DNA from 3 places in the Lysinibacillus canaveralius genome. Region 3 is predicted to be linked to each of the others. Evidence: riboswitches for the same ligand, from Rfam matches in the RefSeq annotation. Region 3 holds a riboswitch; each other region holds the start of a gene.

Region 1 (5,650 bases), 650 kb from region 3:
AGAGCATGCGCCTGCAGGTAGAAGTTTTCTTCAAGTTCCTCAAATGTAATGCCCCCTGTTACAGAAAGCGTTTTTGTTGTGGGCCCCATCGCCCCCGCTACAAAACGCGGCCATTCTGGAGTTGAAAACTCCTCAGCTGCTACTTTCGCCAATTCTACAGCACGTACATTGATTTCCTCAGCTTTATGGCCAAGCGCGTATTCATTTAATACAATCGGTGTTCCGCCAAATGTATTTGTACAGATGATGTCTGCCCCTGCCTCTAAATAGGCCTGGTGTACCTTCTTAATAACATCAGGGCGTGTGAGTACTAAATTTTCATTACAGCCATCGAGCTCTTCCCCACCAAAGTCCTCCGGTGTCAATTGTTCGTTTTGCAGCATTGTGCCCATTGCACCGTCGATGATTAATATTCGCTTTTCAAGTTGTTCATAAATGGGATGGTTAAGCATTTGTCTGTACTCCTTTATACTGTGCATCGAGTTCTTTTACGTAATCCATCAGCTGCAAGGTCATATCGTATCGCAAAAATGGTGTAATCAGATAAATACCATTGAAGTATTCACATGCTGTATCGAGCAGTTCCTTCGCAATCGCGACACCTTCTGCGGCTGCCTTCTCCTTGTCTTCTCCGCACGCTTTCATTCGAGCCAGCACTTCTTCTGATAACTTGATTCCCGGTACTTCATGATGTAAGAACTCCGCACTTCTGAATGATGTCAGCGGCATAATACCAATGTAGATCGGTGCTTCTAAATTCTTTGTCGCTTCATAAATTTCGATTATTTTTTCCTTTGAGTAAACAGGCTGAGAGATGAAATAATCGCAGCCATGCTCTAATTTTTTCTCTAAGCGTGCGACAGCACGGTCCACTACCCTGACATTCGGATTAAATGCTCCTGCCACCGAGAAGTTAGCCTGTTTGCGAAGCGGTTTACCGGAAAACGAAATACCTTCATTCAATTGTTTAATGAGCGACATTAACTCCATAGAAGAAACGTCGTATACACTTGTTGCTCCTGGGAAATCCCCTACTTTCGTCGGATCCCCGGTTACAACTAAAATGTCATGCAGTTCTAAAGCGTCCAGCCCCATTAAATGTGATTGAAGACCAATCAAGTTTCTATCCCGACATGTGATATGCGGCAGGGAGCGCACTCCTTCCTGTATGAGGATAGATGCCATTGCGATGTTACTAATCCTTGGAGACGCTAGAGAATTATCTGCCATCATGATGACATCCGCTCCATTTTCATATAATTCCTTGGCTCCTTTTACAAACCCACCAATCTCTAAGTGGCGAGGTGTGTCTAGTTCCACAATCACCGAGCGTTCGCGTTTCGCCTTTAGATGCAGCGGTTCATATTTAGGCGGCTCCGGCACACGGACGAATTCAGTCGTTGCCGGCATCGTCTCTTTTTCCTTTAGCGGTGTAAGCTTTGATAACCGCTTTTTTGCTGCTTCAATATGCTTCGGTGTCGTTCCGCAGCAACCACCGATTAGACGGACCCCCTGCTTGACCAGCTCCTCAGCAGCGCGTGCAAAATAGTCAGCTTCGGATTCGTATACCACGCGCCCATCTTCTACATCTAGAAGAGAAGCATTTGGATAGGCCGATAAGTAAGCATGCTTCGGAAGCTCCACTTTTTCAAACGCCTGAATTGTATGAAATGGGCCAAGACGGCAGTTACTGCCCACAATATCCGCTCCTAAAGCCTCAAGTTCAAGAAGGGCTGTACGGAATGAAATACCTCCCTGTAAAATGCCTGGCTCATGCATAGATACTTGTGCGATAATCGGCTTATTTGTCATTGCACGAACAGCTTTGACAACTGCCTGTATTTCCTCAAAATCATAGAAGGTTTCTAGTAAAAGACCGTCCACCTCTCCGTCAATTAGCACACGTGCCTGTTCGCGAATAGCTGAAGTAATCTCTTCAAGCGTTGCATCGCTTTTACGAATTCCCCGTATGCCTCCAATCGTTCCTAAAACGAATACGTTATCCCCTGCAGCTGTTTTCGCTAATCCAACAGCTGCTTCGTTAAACTCCTTTACGCGATCTTCGTAGCCGTACCGAGCCAATTTTATCGAATTTGCTCCGTATGTATTCGTTTGAATGATATCTGCTCCTGCAGTAATATATTGCTCATGGATTTTTTGCACTATTTCAGGCTTTGTCACATTCATCTCCTCGTGACAGTAATCCAGCCCGTAAGAATAAAGCAGCGTGCCTATTGCACCGTCAGCTGTTAATACCCGCGTTTCTAAAGCTTCAAGCAAGCCCATTTGTATCCCTCTTTTCTTTAACCGAATTGCAAAACTTTTCAGTCATTTCTATCTAAAAGAAAAAGCCCTCTTTTAACAAGAAGGCTAAGAATCGTAGTCCCTTCTCATCTTTCGGCATCTGCCGGCTGGATTTAGCACCTGACTTTAGAGCTGGTTGCTGAAGCTTCATCGGGCCAGTCCCTCAGCTTCTCTCGATAAGAAATATATTGAATTTTGTCAACAATTAAAAGAATCATAACGTTATCTGAAAGAGACGTCAAGACGTTTTACAATAGTAAACGTTTTCATGGCCAATTTATTGGTTTTCTGGATATAGGGCTATTTTTCTACCATAACTGAGTTTTTCAAAAAAGCTCAAGGAAGGATTCATTATCCTTCCGAGCTCTCTATTATTGCAAAGCAGCTAGGATGCGCTCTGCTGTTTTCTTACCGTTTTGGATACATGCTCCAATCCCTACACCAAAATAGGAACAGCCAGCAAGCAGCAAGTTCGGGTAGTTCTCCTCCAGGTCTTTCAACAATACAGACAATGCTTCATTATGTGCAAGGTCATACCGTGGCATTTGGTCAATCCATTTCGCGACATTTACGACTGTCGGTTCATCATCAATTCCTAGACTTACCTTTACATCATTTCGCGCTACTTCCAGCAATTCTTGATCCGTCATAGCCGCAAGTTCCTCATAGCGGGGATTTACATTTTTATAGAATAGACGCACAAGCAGGTTTCCATCATGCGATGTATGCTTCCATTTTCGGCTCGTCCATGTAGAGGCATCACATACTAAGTCACTATTGTGAGAAACAATAAAGCCCGTACCATCTGCTGGTAATACGCTGTCTGGCACATCGAAGCCAAGATACAACGTGATAGCCGAAGCTGTAGTGAAACGCTTTAGATTTACTTTTAGCTGTTCATCTGCCAGTACTTTCTGCACCGTTGTATTAGGTACAGCGAGCACAACGACATCAGCGAGCACTGTTTCATGCCCAATATCTATTTTATAGCAGCCATCTTCTTTCATCACACTGTGAATCTCTGTATTCTTCATGAAGTTCACTTCCGGCAGATTTGCTTCCAGCTGATCAATCAATGCTGAAAGCCCGTTCCGGAAGGAAATGAATTTTTTATTGGCAGCCTTCTCAAATTGTTCACGGTTTGCTTCGAACCCTTTGATAATACTGTCGTATTCATTTTTATAATCAACAAGATACGGTAGAGTAGAAGCGAGAGAAAGCTGGTAAAGATCTCCGGAATAAACACCTGCAAGTACAGGGGCAATCTGTTTCCTTACAATTTCCTCCCCTAGGAAATATTCAAGAAATTCCCCAATCGAGCTTTCTTTCGTAAATCCTGTATTCGGCATTTCTAAATCTTTCAGGGCCCGCTTCTTTCCTTCTTCTGAAATAAGTGTACTAGCCTGCAGCGAATCAATGCTCATCGGAATACCAAATGTAGACCCTGCTGGTATTGCATGCAATTCGTTATTTGTATGGATATAGGAAATCCCTGTCTCGTTATAAACAAGCTCTGATTCAAAATCAAGCTCCTTAACCAGCTCAAGCACCCCAGGATGACGTGCGACAATGGAATCTGCCCCTGTCTCCATGATAAAGCCGCCTTCATATGCTGAATGAATCTTACCGCCCAGATATTCATTGCGTTCAATTAAAATCAATTCCGCCTCGATGCCTTTTTCCTGCATTTGGCGTTTTACATAGTGCATCGTACAAAGACCTGTAATCCCACCGCCTACGACTACAACTGTTTTCATATATACCTCTCCTATATGTTCGAAATAACCTGCCTCTAGTATAAACTTTTTTCAGGATGAATACGTGAATGTTCTATTACAAATTAAAGAAAAAAGTATCCTTCCAAAAGATAGGATACTTCAGAGTGAAGACAACGTCGTTTTTTGACTTTGTCTTTACGTTTTTTAGGTAACTTTATAAAATAACGGTTTACTCAGCCTGTCTTGAAAACGCTTGCCAGACAAGGCGCGCCGACAAGTGAAGACGCGAATAGAACCTAAGTTCATGCGCGGACGAGCGAGGCAAGCAACGCTGGATGAGAGCCTTTGTCAACAGGCTGAAGTATCCTTCCAAAATATAGGATGCTTTTCATAACAGCCTTGATAGATGGAGATCCACACCCCTCCTCGGCTGCCTATTATTTACTTAGTTCATGGGAAATACATGCTAATTCGTCTGCTGAATGTGCCACTTTTTCAAATGAGACAGACAATTTATCAATTCCCTGCCCCAAGAGTTCAATTTCTTGCCCTATCAAGCCGTTCTGCATTTTTGTCTCACGCATTGATCGCAGAATCTGAGAAAATTTCCGCTCTGTCTGAAGCATTCCTTCTCCACCAAATTGCACAGCTTCCTGTATATGATTGAGCGAAGCTTCTAACTTAACTGTACGCTCATTTGTATCGTGCAACAATTCTCCCACCGTATCAGTTGATGATTTCGTCTGCTCAGCTAGTTTTCTTACTTCATTGGCTACTACCGCAAAGCCTTTTCCTGCATCCCCTGCACGTGCTGCTTCAATAGAAGCGTTAAGCGCCAATAAGTTCGTTTGGGTAGCAATATTTGTCACAATCGACATCACACTTTCCATTTGCTTCGTCATTTCCGTCAAACGGTCAATATCACGAGTAATCTCCGTTACCGAGGAAGTAATATTCTCCATATTAAGAGATTGTGCTTGCATTTGGCTTTGGCCGTCAAGTGCCTGTTGTTCTGTGCCATTTGAAATCTCACCTGCACGCTTTGCATGAGATGTAAGCTCATCCATTTGTGCAATGAGTTGTTGATAAGCAGCATTTGTTTGTTCAGAAATATAAGCTAGATTTTCCGATGATTCAATAATTGCTCGCCCTATATCCTGCTTCTGCTCCTCATCCGCCCGCCTCGTCTCCTCTACATAAGCTTCAAATGCTTCCAACACCAGCTGTTGCTCCAAGTTTAAAATTTTTGAAATAGCTGCTAACGTGCTGAATTGGTCTTCTATATGAGAAATGTTCATCTTAACATACTGCATGAATGATATATTCAAATTTTGAAATGCCGCGATATACCATTGGGTAGGCAAGCCAATATGCACATGCACCTTCGCAATGCGCTCTCGCTTGTGAAGGAATGGCGCGTCAATGATGCCGCCAAACATTTCATAAATATGCCCTTTCAACGTAACTTTCAAGCGTTCAATTGTACTATGATTATCAATGATTTTAAGTAAATGCGGCTCTATCTGCAAAGATCGATAAAAACTATCTACAATTTCATCTATATTCTTTTCTATATACGGCTGAAACGCCTGAAGGTATTTTAGATCTGTCTCTGTCAGCATGAGCAT
Region 2 (5,650 bases), 1.4 Mb from region 3:
GCAACCGTTGCTTCATACCCTACAAATACACCATTTTGTTTCGCCATCTCTTGAAGCTCCATCCCTCTTTTAGCAAACATCACTTTATTCGCTGTCACCACATGGCATTTGTTTTCTATTGCCTGTTTTAAATAGGAAAATGCCGGCTCTTCATTAACGATCGCCTCGAATACTACTTGCATGCCTTTCTCGGCAAATACCTCATTGATATTATCTGTCAATAAATGTTTCGTCCCTGGAACCCGCTCGCTTGAAGTATCCCGAACTAAAATCTTCGTCACTTCTAATTCTACGCCCAGCTTTTCCCGCAGTGCTTCTCGCTTTTCATTTAAGATATGATAAATTCCTTGCCCTACTGTGCCAAATCCTAGGATGGCCGCCTTTATTACTGCCATATCTGTCTCCTCCAAAGTCTTCAGAAAATCTATATAAACGCACTATTCTAATAATTTTATATAAAAAATTCTATCTTATATTATAAACGAAAACAAGGGAAATCTCCTCTAGGAAAACATTTGTTTTTGTAAAATGTACACGAAACCCCTTACATCTTCTCCTATCATGCATATTCTGCCATATTTACAGAGTGTTATTAGGAAAATCAGGCCTGCCAAATAGCTCCGCGGCACTAAAAGGAGCTCTAAAAAACAAAAGCACCCCCATCGGATGCTTTTAAAATAGCTGATAAAGTGAACTTCAATCGGCACTTCCTTGTTATACTTCTGCGCATGTTTAAGCAGCTACACCGCGATATTGATTCCCTCAACAGATGTGCGATAGCGATCAAGTACTTTTCGAGCAATCATTTCCTCTTTTTGTGTAAAGGGCGGTATACCATATGTACGGTGCACAAGCTGGAATTCTCCATATTTTAAATACCACTCTTTTGCTGGTAATGAAATATGATCTGTTCCTAACTCTTTATATGCATCATACACTTCCTTTACAACATATTCAGCAGATGTAAGATTGTATGTTTCCTCTAAAAAAGCGTCATGTCCAAATGCTTTTTTCCATATAGCATTGAACTGCCCTAATAAATGTTGGATAGAAATTTGGTTTACAAAAGTGTGGACTTCATTCAATTCATATATAAAATAAGCTGCGACATGTTGTGCACTGTAGACATTGCCCATTTTCAACTCTCCTTTTATTCATACACTTATGTGATTTATCACTCGAGTAAAAACACAAGATGCTTTCCCGAGTTTATTGGTAGGTTTTAAAGTTGTTTTTATCTTACAGAATATCACAGCTATTGTCAATAAAACTTATAAACTTACTATGAATTGAATTTACTGTTGAAAAGCGATGGCTCTCCGTGAAATGGCACGGAGCCGCCGCTTTCTTTTGCCGAATGAGGCAGTATAAAACATTATGGCAAGATGCAGCGAGCCTAAAACAGCTCTCTTCCAGAACGCCTATTTGATTTGCATCACTCCGGTATTTGCTTCCCTTTAATAGGATCATTCAGGAATCCAGTGAAAAAGTGCTGTAAGTCCGCCCCTTGCATTTCCACCTATAGAAATAACTTTCTTTTGTTAAAAGAAATTAAACGCTGGCAGACACCTGTCTTTGCACTTTTGCTAGCGCCTGCTCTAAATCAGCGATAATATCCTCTACATTTTCGAGACCGATTGATAGGCGAATGAGCCCTTCGGATACTCCTGCAATTTTCAGTTCTTCTGCCGACAGCTGCTGGTGCGTTGTAGATGCTGGATGAATAATTAACGAACGGGCATCACCGACATTCGCCACATGAGAGAACAGCTCTACATTATCAATTAATTCACGTCCTGCAACGCGGCCTCCCTTAATCTCAAATGAGAGAATAGAGCCGTAACCATTTTTCAAATACTTGTTTGCTAAATGATGGGATGTAAATTCCTCAAAGCCTGGGTAATTTACGTAATCCACAAATGAGTGGCTCTTTAAATATTCCCCAACCTTTAAGGCATTTTCATTATGGCGGGCTATACGCAGATGAAGCGTCTCTAACCCTTGAATAAAGTTAAAAGCAGAATCCGCTGACAGTGTCGGCCCGAAATCACGCAGCAGCTGTACACGCAGTTTTGTTGCGAACGCCGCATTTGGTACATCTACGCCGTAACGGATTCCGTGATAGCTTGCATCCGGTTCTGTAAAACCGGGAAAACGTCCTTGTGTCCAGTCAAATTTTCCAGCATCGACAACGACTCCGCCGATTGTTGTTCCATGTCCGCCAATCCACTTCGTAGCTGAATGAACGACGACATCTGCCCCGAAATCAATTGGGTTTGCACCATATGGAGAAGGGAACGTGTTATCAATAATCAATGGCAGTCCATGTTCATGGGCAATTGCTGCAACCGCTTCTATATCCAAAATGTTTAAGCTTGGATTTCCGACTGTCTCGGCAAAGATTGCTTTTGTTTTTTCTGTAATGGCAGAGCGGAAATTTTCTGGATTTCGTTCATCCACAAATGTTGTCGTAATACCGTACTTTGGCAATGTAGTAGCAAATAAATTATATGTTCCTCCGTAAAGCGAACCAGCTGATACAATTTCATCGCCGGCACCGGCAACATTCAAAATAGAGAAGGCAATGGCAGCTGCACCTGATGACAGGCCTACTGCTGCAGTTCCCTTTTCCACCAATGCAATACGCTCCTCAAACGCCCCTACTGTCGGGTTCATAATACGTGAGTAAATATTCCCCGGCTCCTCAAGTGCGAAAAGGCGCTGTGCATGAGCAGTGTCTTTAAATGCATAGGCCGTTGTACGATAAATTGGTACAGCGATGGCTCCTGTAACAGGGTCTGGCTTTTGCCCGCCGTGTAATAATAACGTTTCTGGCTTTTGTGACATGGATATCTTCCTCCTAAATGTATACTCGATGGACAATCGGTCGAGGAGGATATGGAAAACTCCCCGCACTCTATTTGGAAAAGGGCCTTTGTACAAATGAGCACCAAAAAGCCCTCTTCTCAAATAAGAAGAGGGCTGCGAATGAGCAAGTTTTCCTCCCCTTATCTTTCAGATCCCGATTCGAATCTGTAGGAATTAGCACCTTTGTAAGTCATTACTGGTTGCCGGGCATCACAGGGCCTAGTCCCTCCGCCGCTCTTGATAAGAGTTTATGATTCATGTTCCATCTATTGTTTCACAGTATAAAACAGGTTAATCTGATTAGTCAACTATTAATTTAAAATCTTCTGATTTTAATTTTCCTGCTGCATGCTTTATGCTGGATTACAGGATAAATAAGCAATTCAAAGCTCTATATATCCCCTTTTGAATATGCCTGCAAAATACAAATAACTACCTTTACATTGCCACTACATCATTACTACCGTATAAAAGTTTCGCATATAAAGGGGTGCAAGCTTATATTACTACATTAGCTGATACCGTAAGGCATTACTAACCATTCGCAAATAGTATAAATACGGCGAATGCGGGAAAGTGACGCCCTGGACATCATTACTGTTTTTACTACCAAAAATTCTCTAGGTACAATTTTGCTTCAGGTGGAAGGCAGTTATCGGCTTTATTTTCCTGAATCCTCGTATCCCGTTGATCTGCTTCCCCACAATTAGTGCAGCCTGCTGGCACTGGATTGGATTACTATAGAAAAATATTATAAGATGGGCTTAAAGGTATTTCCTTTAAGCTTATTTTTTGTAGAGGGGGAAAATAAATTGAACAAAACAAAAGAACTTTTAAAAAACCATTCATCTGTCCGTAAATATACAGGAGAAGAAATCTCTCGTGAAACGGTAATCGATCTAATTGAAACCGCACAAATGGCCGCCAGCTCTCACTTTGTACAAGCGTATAGTGTCATCTGGGTGACAGATGATGAAAAAAAGAAAAAGTTAGGCGAGCTGTCAAAAAATGAATTTCAGTTCCAAACAGCAGGTGCCTCTTTCTTATTCTGTGTAGACTTCAAGCGCCTGCAAAGAGCTGGTAACAAAAATGGTGTTGACATCGTCGTGGACTCTGCAGAAAATCTTCTTGTCGGTGTAGCGGATGTTTCCTTATTTGCGCAGAATTTTGTCGTCGCGGCTGAATCTGAAGGCTATGGAATATGCTATATCGGCGGCGCACGAAACAATCCGAAGGAAATTAGTGAGCTATTCAATCTTCCTGATTATGTATTCCCGTTATTTGCTATGACAATTGGCAAGCCAACAAAACGAAACGAAACAAAACCCCGCCTACCTGTAGCCGCTGTCCTGCATGAAAATAGCTATGATGAAGAGAAATACGATACACTTCTTGATGAGTATGATGCAACAATGGAAGCTTACTACGCCAGCCGCTCATCCAACCAAAAGATGGCGAACTGGACAAAACAAATGGCTGATTTCTTAATTGATCAAAAACGCCCATTTATAAAAGAATTCCTGGAAACAAAAGGATTCACTTGGAAGTAACAAAAAGATCTTATACATCTATTAAAAGCGAAATTAACAAGATGTAAGGCCTGTTAATTTCGCCTTTTTACTGAAATCTAACCTTACCTTTTGATAAAATAGTAGCAACGAAAAAGATGTAAGAAAGGACTTTTCGTATGTATACAAATAAACATGTAGCCAATTCACTTGAAAAACAGCATCTCCAGAATGTGCGAAAATATTATTTATCCATCGCAGACATTAATATTGCTTTGTCAAAGGTGCATCAAACGATTCTGCCGCATATCGATTCAAAAAAATATCAATTGGCTACCGACTATATTCACCAGTATATTTCCTATACATCGGTCTGGAATTTAAAATTCGTCGCAAACTTAGAGAGCCCTGAAGTGGCATTGCTGCAGGTTTTCCACCTGAACTATATTTTTAACAAGGAGCCGGAAAGCCGATTCATTCAGGAACGTGCTATTCTAGCTGAACAGGAGCAGCGTTTCTTTGATTTGAAACCTTATAAAACAGAGCATGTAGAAAAGCGCAAACAAAAAATGCTGGATTATATTGAAACGCACGCCTAATATCTCAATACTCAAAACAAGCTGTCTACGCGGCTCGATATAAAAAATTGTCTTAAGTAAGCCACCCCTGATATTTTCTCCTGTCCTATTATTTTCAGCATAGAAAAAACCCCGAAAGCAAGTAGATCACTTACTTTCGAGGTAGTTTTCCTCTATTCCTGGACTGGTAATTCTGTAATCGTTACATCCTTAACCGGCAGGAACTGCTCGCCTGTCGCTAAATAGGTTACGCTCACTGCATCCCCTGCTTCCATATAAATGGCTAGCGGCACGGTTTCCGTGCTAACAATAAAGTTTTCCCCTGTCGCTAACAGGAATGATACCATGGTAAAATCTCCAGCCCGCTCCTTATATACACGGATCACTTCGCCTGTGATGCGTGCTTCCTCTGCATCTGAGGAACCTTCAACCGTACTTCCTCCTCGGGATAACGCTGTTTTATATAATTTCAGCGCCTCGTTCGGCGTAGAGGCATAAGCAGAGATTTCAGGATTGGCTGCTGAGACAATGAAATAGTTCTGCAGGAAGCCATTTGAATCGAGTACAGCGGTCAGCCAGCTAGCTTCTCCATAGAAGTTATACAGGATTGGCATTTCGCCCTCCCACTTCTTCTCAATAAATTTCTTCTCAATAATGTCTAGTGCTCCTTGTGAATCCATATAGGATTCTTCCAGA
Region 3 (5,650 bases):
AATTGAAGGCAATAAAGTACGTGTTGGTATTACGGACTTCGCACAGCATGAATTAGGCGATATCGTATTCGTTGAGCTTCCTGAAGTAGGCGATACAGTAACGTTTAATGAACCGTTTGGTAGCGTAGAATCAGTAAAAACAGTTTCTGAATTATATTCACCAGTGTCTGGTACAGTAGTAGAAGTGAATGAGGAGTTATCTGATAACCCTGAATTCGTTAATGAATCTCCATATGAAAATGCTTGGATGATTGTTATTGAACTTTCGAATGAATCGGAAGTAGAGCAATTAATGACTGCTGAAGCATATGAAGAATTGATCGCTGAATAATACGAAAGCGCCTGAATCTAACAGTAGATTTTGGCGCTTTTTTTCAAAATAAAAGAAAGTAAAACTTTTTACTTTATAGAATAGTTCGGTATGCGCGTCTGCAGCTTGAAGCTGCTTCGTCTATTGCTAGGCATGGGAAATATGTTAGATAAAAGCTTGCAGCAGCAAAAAAGATGCGAATGCCCCTTTCATAAAAGCGGGAGGTAAGCGGTGAATGATTGAAAAGTGTATAATTGTAGAAGGTCGTTCTGATAAATTAAAAATTGAGCCTCTGCTTGCTGAACATGTGTTGATCATTTGTACACATGGCACGAAGGACGAGGAAGCGTTCATTGACTTGCTTGAGCCGTATGAGTACTGTGAGTTTTTTACATTTTTTGACCGGGATAAATCCGGCGATTATTTGCGAAAAATGATGCGTCGCACATACAGTGAAGCAGTTCAGCTGGAGCTGCCCGCCCCTTTTACAGGTGTTGCAGAAGCACCGAGTGCGATTGTGCGCCAAATTTTACAAGCGGCCAAATTCCAAGTGAAATAGGATGATTAGATGAAGGAATGGACACAGAATGAGTGGCAGGAAGCAATGAAAACAGAGCGTATAGCTGCCTTTTATTTATATACACCAATTTGTGGTACATGTGCTATCGCCTCTAAAATGATGACAGTTGTGGAAGAACTACTGCCGGATGTAGCGATTGGTAAAGGAAATGTGAATTATTTGGAAGATTTGGCGATGCAATATGAGGTGGAAAGTGTACCTTGTTTGCTGATTGCACGCGATGGAGAGTATGCCCAAAAGCTGTATGCATTTCAATCCGTACCTAATTTGTATGAAATATTAAAAAAGTGATTGACGGACAATTGCATGGCGTGGTACAGTAACAAACATAAAAATAAACTTAATAACGTTACTCTTATAAAGAGCGGTGGAGGGAAGTGCCCTGTGAAGCCCGGCAACCATCACATATGTGAAAAGGTGCCAAGTCACTCAAAGTCATGCTTTGGAAGATGAGAGAACGGTTACGTATAAAATGTACGAAAACCTTTCTGCTTATCACGGCGGAAAGGTTTTTTTATGTAGAAGGAGCCAAATATGATTGAGTTACGTAATATAACAAAAGTTTACAAAACGAAAAACGGTGAATTGACAGCCGTTGATAATGTAAACCTATCGATTGAAAAAGGAGAAATATACGGCATTATCGGCTATAGCGGTGCGGGTAAAAGTACGATGATCCGCCTGTTGAATGGTTTAGAAAAGCCGACGACGGGCTCCGTCATAGTAAACCAAGAGGAAATCTCGGCAATTTCTGGTGGAAAGCTTCGTGCAGCACGTCAGAAAATCAGTATGATCTTCCAGCACTTCAATCTTCTATGGTCCCGTACAGTGGAAGAGAATATCGCATTTCCATTGGAGATTGCAGGGGTACCAAAGCAGGAGCGTGCAAAGCGTGTGGCTGAGCTTATTGACCTCGTTGGTTTGACAGGCCGCGGCAAAGCGTATCCCTCTCAATTATCAGGCGGGCAAAAGCAGCGTGTAGGGATTGCAAGGGCGCTTGCCAACAATCCAGAAGTTCTGCTTTGCGATGAAGCAACTTCCGCTCTCGATCCGGAAACAACAGATTCGATCCTGGAGCTATTACTGGACATTAACAAGCGTTTAGGGCTGACAATTGTGCTGATTACACACGAAATGCATGTTATACGCAAAATCTGCCACCGTGTAGCCGTTATGGAAGCTGGGAAGGTAGTAGAGACTGGAAAGGTATTAGATGTCTTCCAGAACCCGCAGGCACCTATTACGAAAAGGTTTGTATCGCAAGTATCAGGTACAAATGAAACAAGAGAATCAATCGAGCAGATTCTGGAAAATTATCCTTCCGGTAAGCTGGTAAAAGTAACGTTTGTGGGACAAGCTACAGAACAACCTGTTATTTCTCAGCTGATTAAGGAGCATGGGGTTGATGTAAATATTGTACATGGGTCTATTTCCTATACGACAAGCGGTCCTTACGGGACATTGATTGTGCATATTGACGGAACAGAGGAGCAAGTACAAACGGCACTTCACGTGTTGGCAAAACATGAATTACAAACGGAGGTGATTGAGCATGCTTAGTCAATTATTTCCGAATGTAAACTGGGAGAAGATGACAGAAGCTTTATATGAAACAGTGTATATGACTGCTGTTTCTACAATCATTACATTTATTTTAGGATTGGCAATCGGCATTGTGCTTTTTTTAACAAGTCCATATCAATTATGGGCAAATAAAATTGTTTATTTCTTAACAGGATCATTAGTGAATATTTTCCGTTCGATTCCATTTATCGTATTGATCATATTACTAATTCCATTTACAAAGTTTTTAGTAGGTTCCATTCGTGGTGCCAATGCGGCATTACCGGCGCTCATAATTGGAGCAGCTCCGTTTTATGCACGCATGGTGTTAATTGCTCTTCGTGAAATTGATAAAGGCGTTATTGAAGCAGCTCGCTCAATGGGGGCAAAAACATCGACTATTATCTTTAAGGTACTAATGCCAGAAAGCTTACCGGCATTAATATCAGGTATTACCGTAACCGCTGTTGCACTTGTCGGTTATACTGCAATGGCCGGCATTATTGGAGCTGGCGGATTAGGGAACTTGGCATATTTAGAAGGGTTCCAGCGAAATCGTTCAGATGTGACATTGATGGCGACCATTTTAATATTACTTGTCGTATTCATTATTCAATATATCGGTGATTTTATTACAGCAAAAATTGATAAGCGTTAATTAGTGCGTTCACGCACCTATAAAAATAAATTTATAAGAAAAGGCAGGGTTTAATATTATGGCATTTTTAACAAAGAAAAAGGTATTAGCATCTACATTGGTATCAGCATCTGTATTAGCATTAGCAGCATGTGGCTCAGATGATGAGGGTACAAACACAGGCAGCACGGACAATGCGGATAAAGAAGAATCTTCAACATTAGTAGTAGGCGCTTCTAATACACCACATGCAATCATTTTAGAGCAAGTGGAGCCGATTTTAGAAGAACAAGGCATTGATTTAGAAATCGAAACGTATCAAGATTATATCTTGCCAAACCAAGACCTTGAGGGCAAAGAAATTGATGCTAACTATTTCCAGCACATTCCTTATTTCGAAGCTCAAATTGAAGAGTTCGGTTATGACTTCGCAAACGCAGGCGGCATCCATATTGAGCCGATCGGTGTCTACTCTAAAAAATATAACTCGCTTTCAGAACTTCCTGAAGGAGCTACGATTCTGTTATCGAACTCTGTAGCAGACCATGGCCGTATGTTATCGCTGCTTGAGCAAGAAGGTTTGATTAAACTGAAGGAAGGCATCGATAAAACGAAGGCTGAAACTTCGGATATCGTGGAAAATCCAAAGAACTTTGAATTTGATGCCAATACAGAAGCATCACTGCTATATCAAATGTATGAAAATGAAGAAGGCGATGCAGTATTAATCAACTCAAACTATGCAATCGACAACGGCTTAAATCCATTGGAAGACTCTATTGCGATTGAAAGTTCTGAATCACCATATGTAAACATTATTGCAGTACGTGCAGGTGATGAGGACAGCGAAAAGATCAAAGCATTAGTAGAAGCTTTACATTCCGAAAAAATCCAAGAGTTCATTCTTGAAGAGTGGGGCGGCTCTGTCGTACCTGTAACAAAATAAATAAGATAATCCCAAGAACAAGTCGTTCTTGGGATTTTTTTGCGGGGAATTCTGAGATATTCCCCGGGAAATCGACATAATGAGAGAGAATCGCCGATATTTGTATAGAAGCTGCTGATATCCCGGTGATGCCTCACATGAAAACAAGCCGTCCCCAGCAACGGAAACGGCTTATTTTTATTGGAATTGTGATAGACGTGAGAAGAAGTTTGTGACGAAGTCCAGAAAGACTTTTTCGGAAGCAGCGAGTTCACGGTTTGTCGGTGAAATAACCCCTACAGTACGGCGGATTGCAGGGATGGCAATCGGCATTTTTACTGTAAAGCGGGGTGTTGAATCGTATAGAGAGCTTTCAGGAAGCAGTGTTACGCCGATACCCGCTGCAACAAGTCCCTTCAACGCATCCATATCTTCCCCCTCAGATGTAATTGCTGGTACGAAGCCGGCAGACCTGCATGCTTCTACAGCTACTTTATGGAGAATGTAACCCTCTGGAAAAAGTACGAAGTTTTCATTTCGTAAATCGACAAGATTGATCTGTTTATTTTTTGCAAGCCGGTGATTAGCAGGAAGCAGGGCATGTATATTTTCGCTGAAAAGTATGGTTGTATTGATTGATTCATCCTTTGGCGGGAGGGGTCCTAAAAATGCCAGGTTTAATTCGCGATTTTTCACCGCATCGATTAAAAATTTGTATGTCCCTTGGCGTAAGTGGAAGGACACATCGGGATATTCTTTCTTGAAAGCAGAAATAACAGTTGGTAATACATAGCTTGCTAAACTTGTAGGAAAGCCGATTTTTATCGTTCCTTTTGCCGGATCCAAAAATTCCTCGACTTGCTTTGCAGCAAAGTCAATTGCCTTAAGCGCGGTAATTGTGTGTTCTAAAAAGGTCTTACCAATCGGTGTCAGCTTTACATTACGCCCGATTCTTTCAAAAAGCGGTGTCCCCAGTTCTTCCTCAAGGTTGGCAATTTGCCGGCTGATAGCTGACTGTGCTACGTGAAGATGCTCTGCAGCTTCAGAAATATGTTCGCGTTCTGCTACCTCTACAAAATAGCGTAATTGGCGTAATTCCAACGTTCTCACCCCATTTATCTAATTATTAGATTAATTCCATCCAAACTATATATTGTTTATATTATTTCGAAAACTTTAAAATGTAAATACGTAATTGAAAGATTTGGGGGGAATTTACATGGCTTTTCATCAATATCCAGCAGCACAAGGTCTTTATTCACCGGAGTTCGAGCATGACGCGTGTGGAATTGGGATGTATGCAAACTTTAAAGGACGACCGTCACATGAAATCGTAAAGAACGGGTTAGAGATGTTATGTCGCCTGGAACACCGTGCAGGACGTGGGGGAGACGGTAAGACAGGTGATGGAGCAGGCATCATGGTACAAATCCCGGACGTATTTTTCAAATTAAACTGTACGGAACTCAATTTACCCGAAAAAGGCGAGTATGGTGTCGGGCAGTTATTTTTCACAGACCGAGAAGAAGAACGCAAGGCAATTGAAGCAAAAATGAACGAATTGATTACAGCGGAGGGCCAGTCATTAATCGGGTGGCGCTGGGCACCAACGGATAAGAGTAAGCTGAGTGAGGT

Evidence for each region. Region 3 has a riboswitch for S-adenosylmethionine ahead of AA0Y26_RS17220 (methionine ABC transporter ATP-binding protein). Riboswitches for the same ligand answer to the same signal wherever they lie in the genome.
Region 1: linked by a shared signal. The riboswitch ahead of AA0Y26_RS20370 (bifunctional homocysteine S-methyltransferase/methylenetetrahydrofolate reductase) and the one ahead of AA0Y26_RS17220 (methionine ABC transporter ATP-binding protein) in region 3 are both predicted to bind S-adenosylmethionine.
Region 2: linked by a shared signal. The riboswitch ahead of AA0Y26_RS01230 (O-acetylhomoserine aminocarboxypropyltransferase/cysteine synthase family protein) and the one ahead of AA0Y26_RS17220 (methionine ABC transporter ATP-binding protein) in region 3 are both predicted to bind S-adenosylmethionine.

What each region holds. Positions count from the first base shown of each region.
Region 1 is NZ_CP154840.1:4,036,709-4,042,358, forward strand. It holds gene metH (methionine synthase) at 1-452, opposite strand, end outside; gene AA0Y26_RS20370 (bifunctional homocysteine S-methyltransferase/methylenetetrahydrofolate reductase) at 445-2,286, opposite strand; SAM riboswitch class I at 2,388-2,487, opposite strand; gene hemG (protoporphyrinogen oxidase) at 2,676-4,061, opposite strand; gene AA0Y26_RS20380 (protoglobin domain-containing protein) at 4,460-5,650, opposite strand, start outside.
Region 2 is NZ_CP154840.1:217,234-222,883, reverse strand. It holds gene AA0Y26_RS01240 (homoserine dehydrogenase) at 1-395, opposite strand, end outside; gene AA0Y26_RS01235 (hypothetical protein) at 741-1,136, opposite strand; gene AA0Y26_RS01230 (O-acetylhomoserine aminocarboxypropyltransferase/cysteine synthase family protein) at 1,552-2,847, opposite strand; SAM riboswitch class I at 3,006-3,115, opposite strand; gene nfsA (oxygen-insensitive NADPH nitroreductase) at 3,681-4,418, shown strand; gene AA0Y26_RS01220 (hypothetical protein) at 4,556-4,975, shown strand; gene AA0Y26_RS01215 (hypothetical protein) at 5,128-5,650, opposite strand, start outside.
Region 3 is NZ_CP154840.1:3,383,099-3,388,748, reverse strand. It holds gene gcvH (glycine cleavage system protein GcvH) at 1-331, shown strand, start outside; gene AA0Y26_RS17230 (hypothetical protein) at 546-869, shown strand; gene AA0Y26_RS17225 (thioredoxin family protein) at 879-1,181, shown strand; SAM riboswitch class I at 1,243-1,346, shown strand; gene AA0Y26_RS17220 (methionine ABC transporter ATP-binding protein) at 1,425-2,450, shown strand; gene AA0Y26_RS17215 (methionine ABC transporter permease) at 2,443-3,111, shown strand; gene AA0Y26_RS17210 (MetQ/NlpA family ABC transporter substrate-binding protein) at 3,170-4,036, shown strand; gene AA0Y26_RS17205 (LysR family transcriptional regulator) at 4,214-5,116, opposite strand; gene gltB (glutamate synthase large subunit) at 5,235-5,650, shown strand, end outside.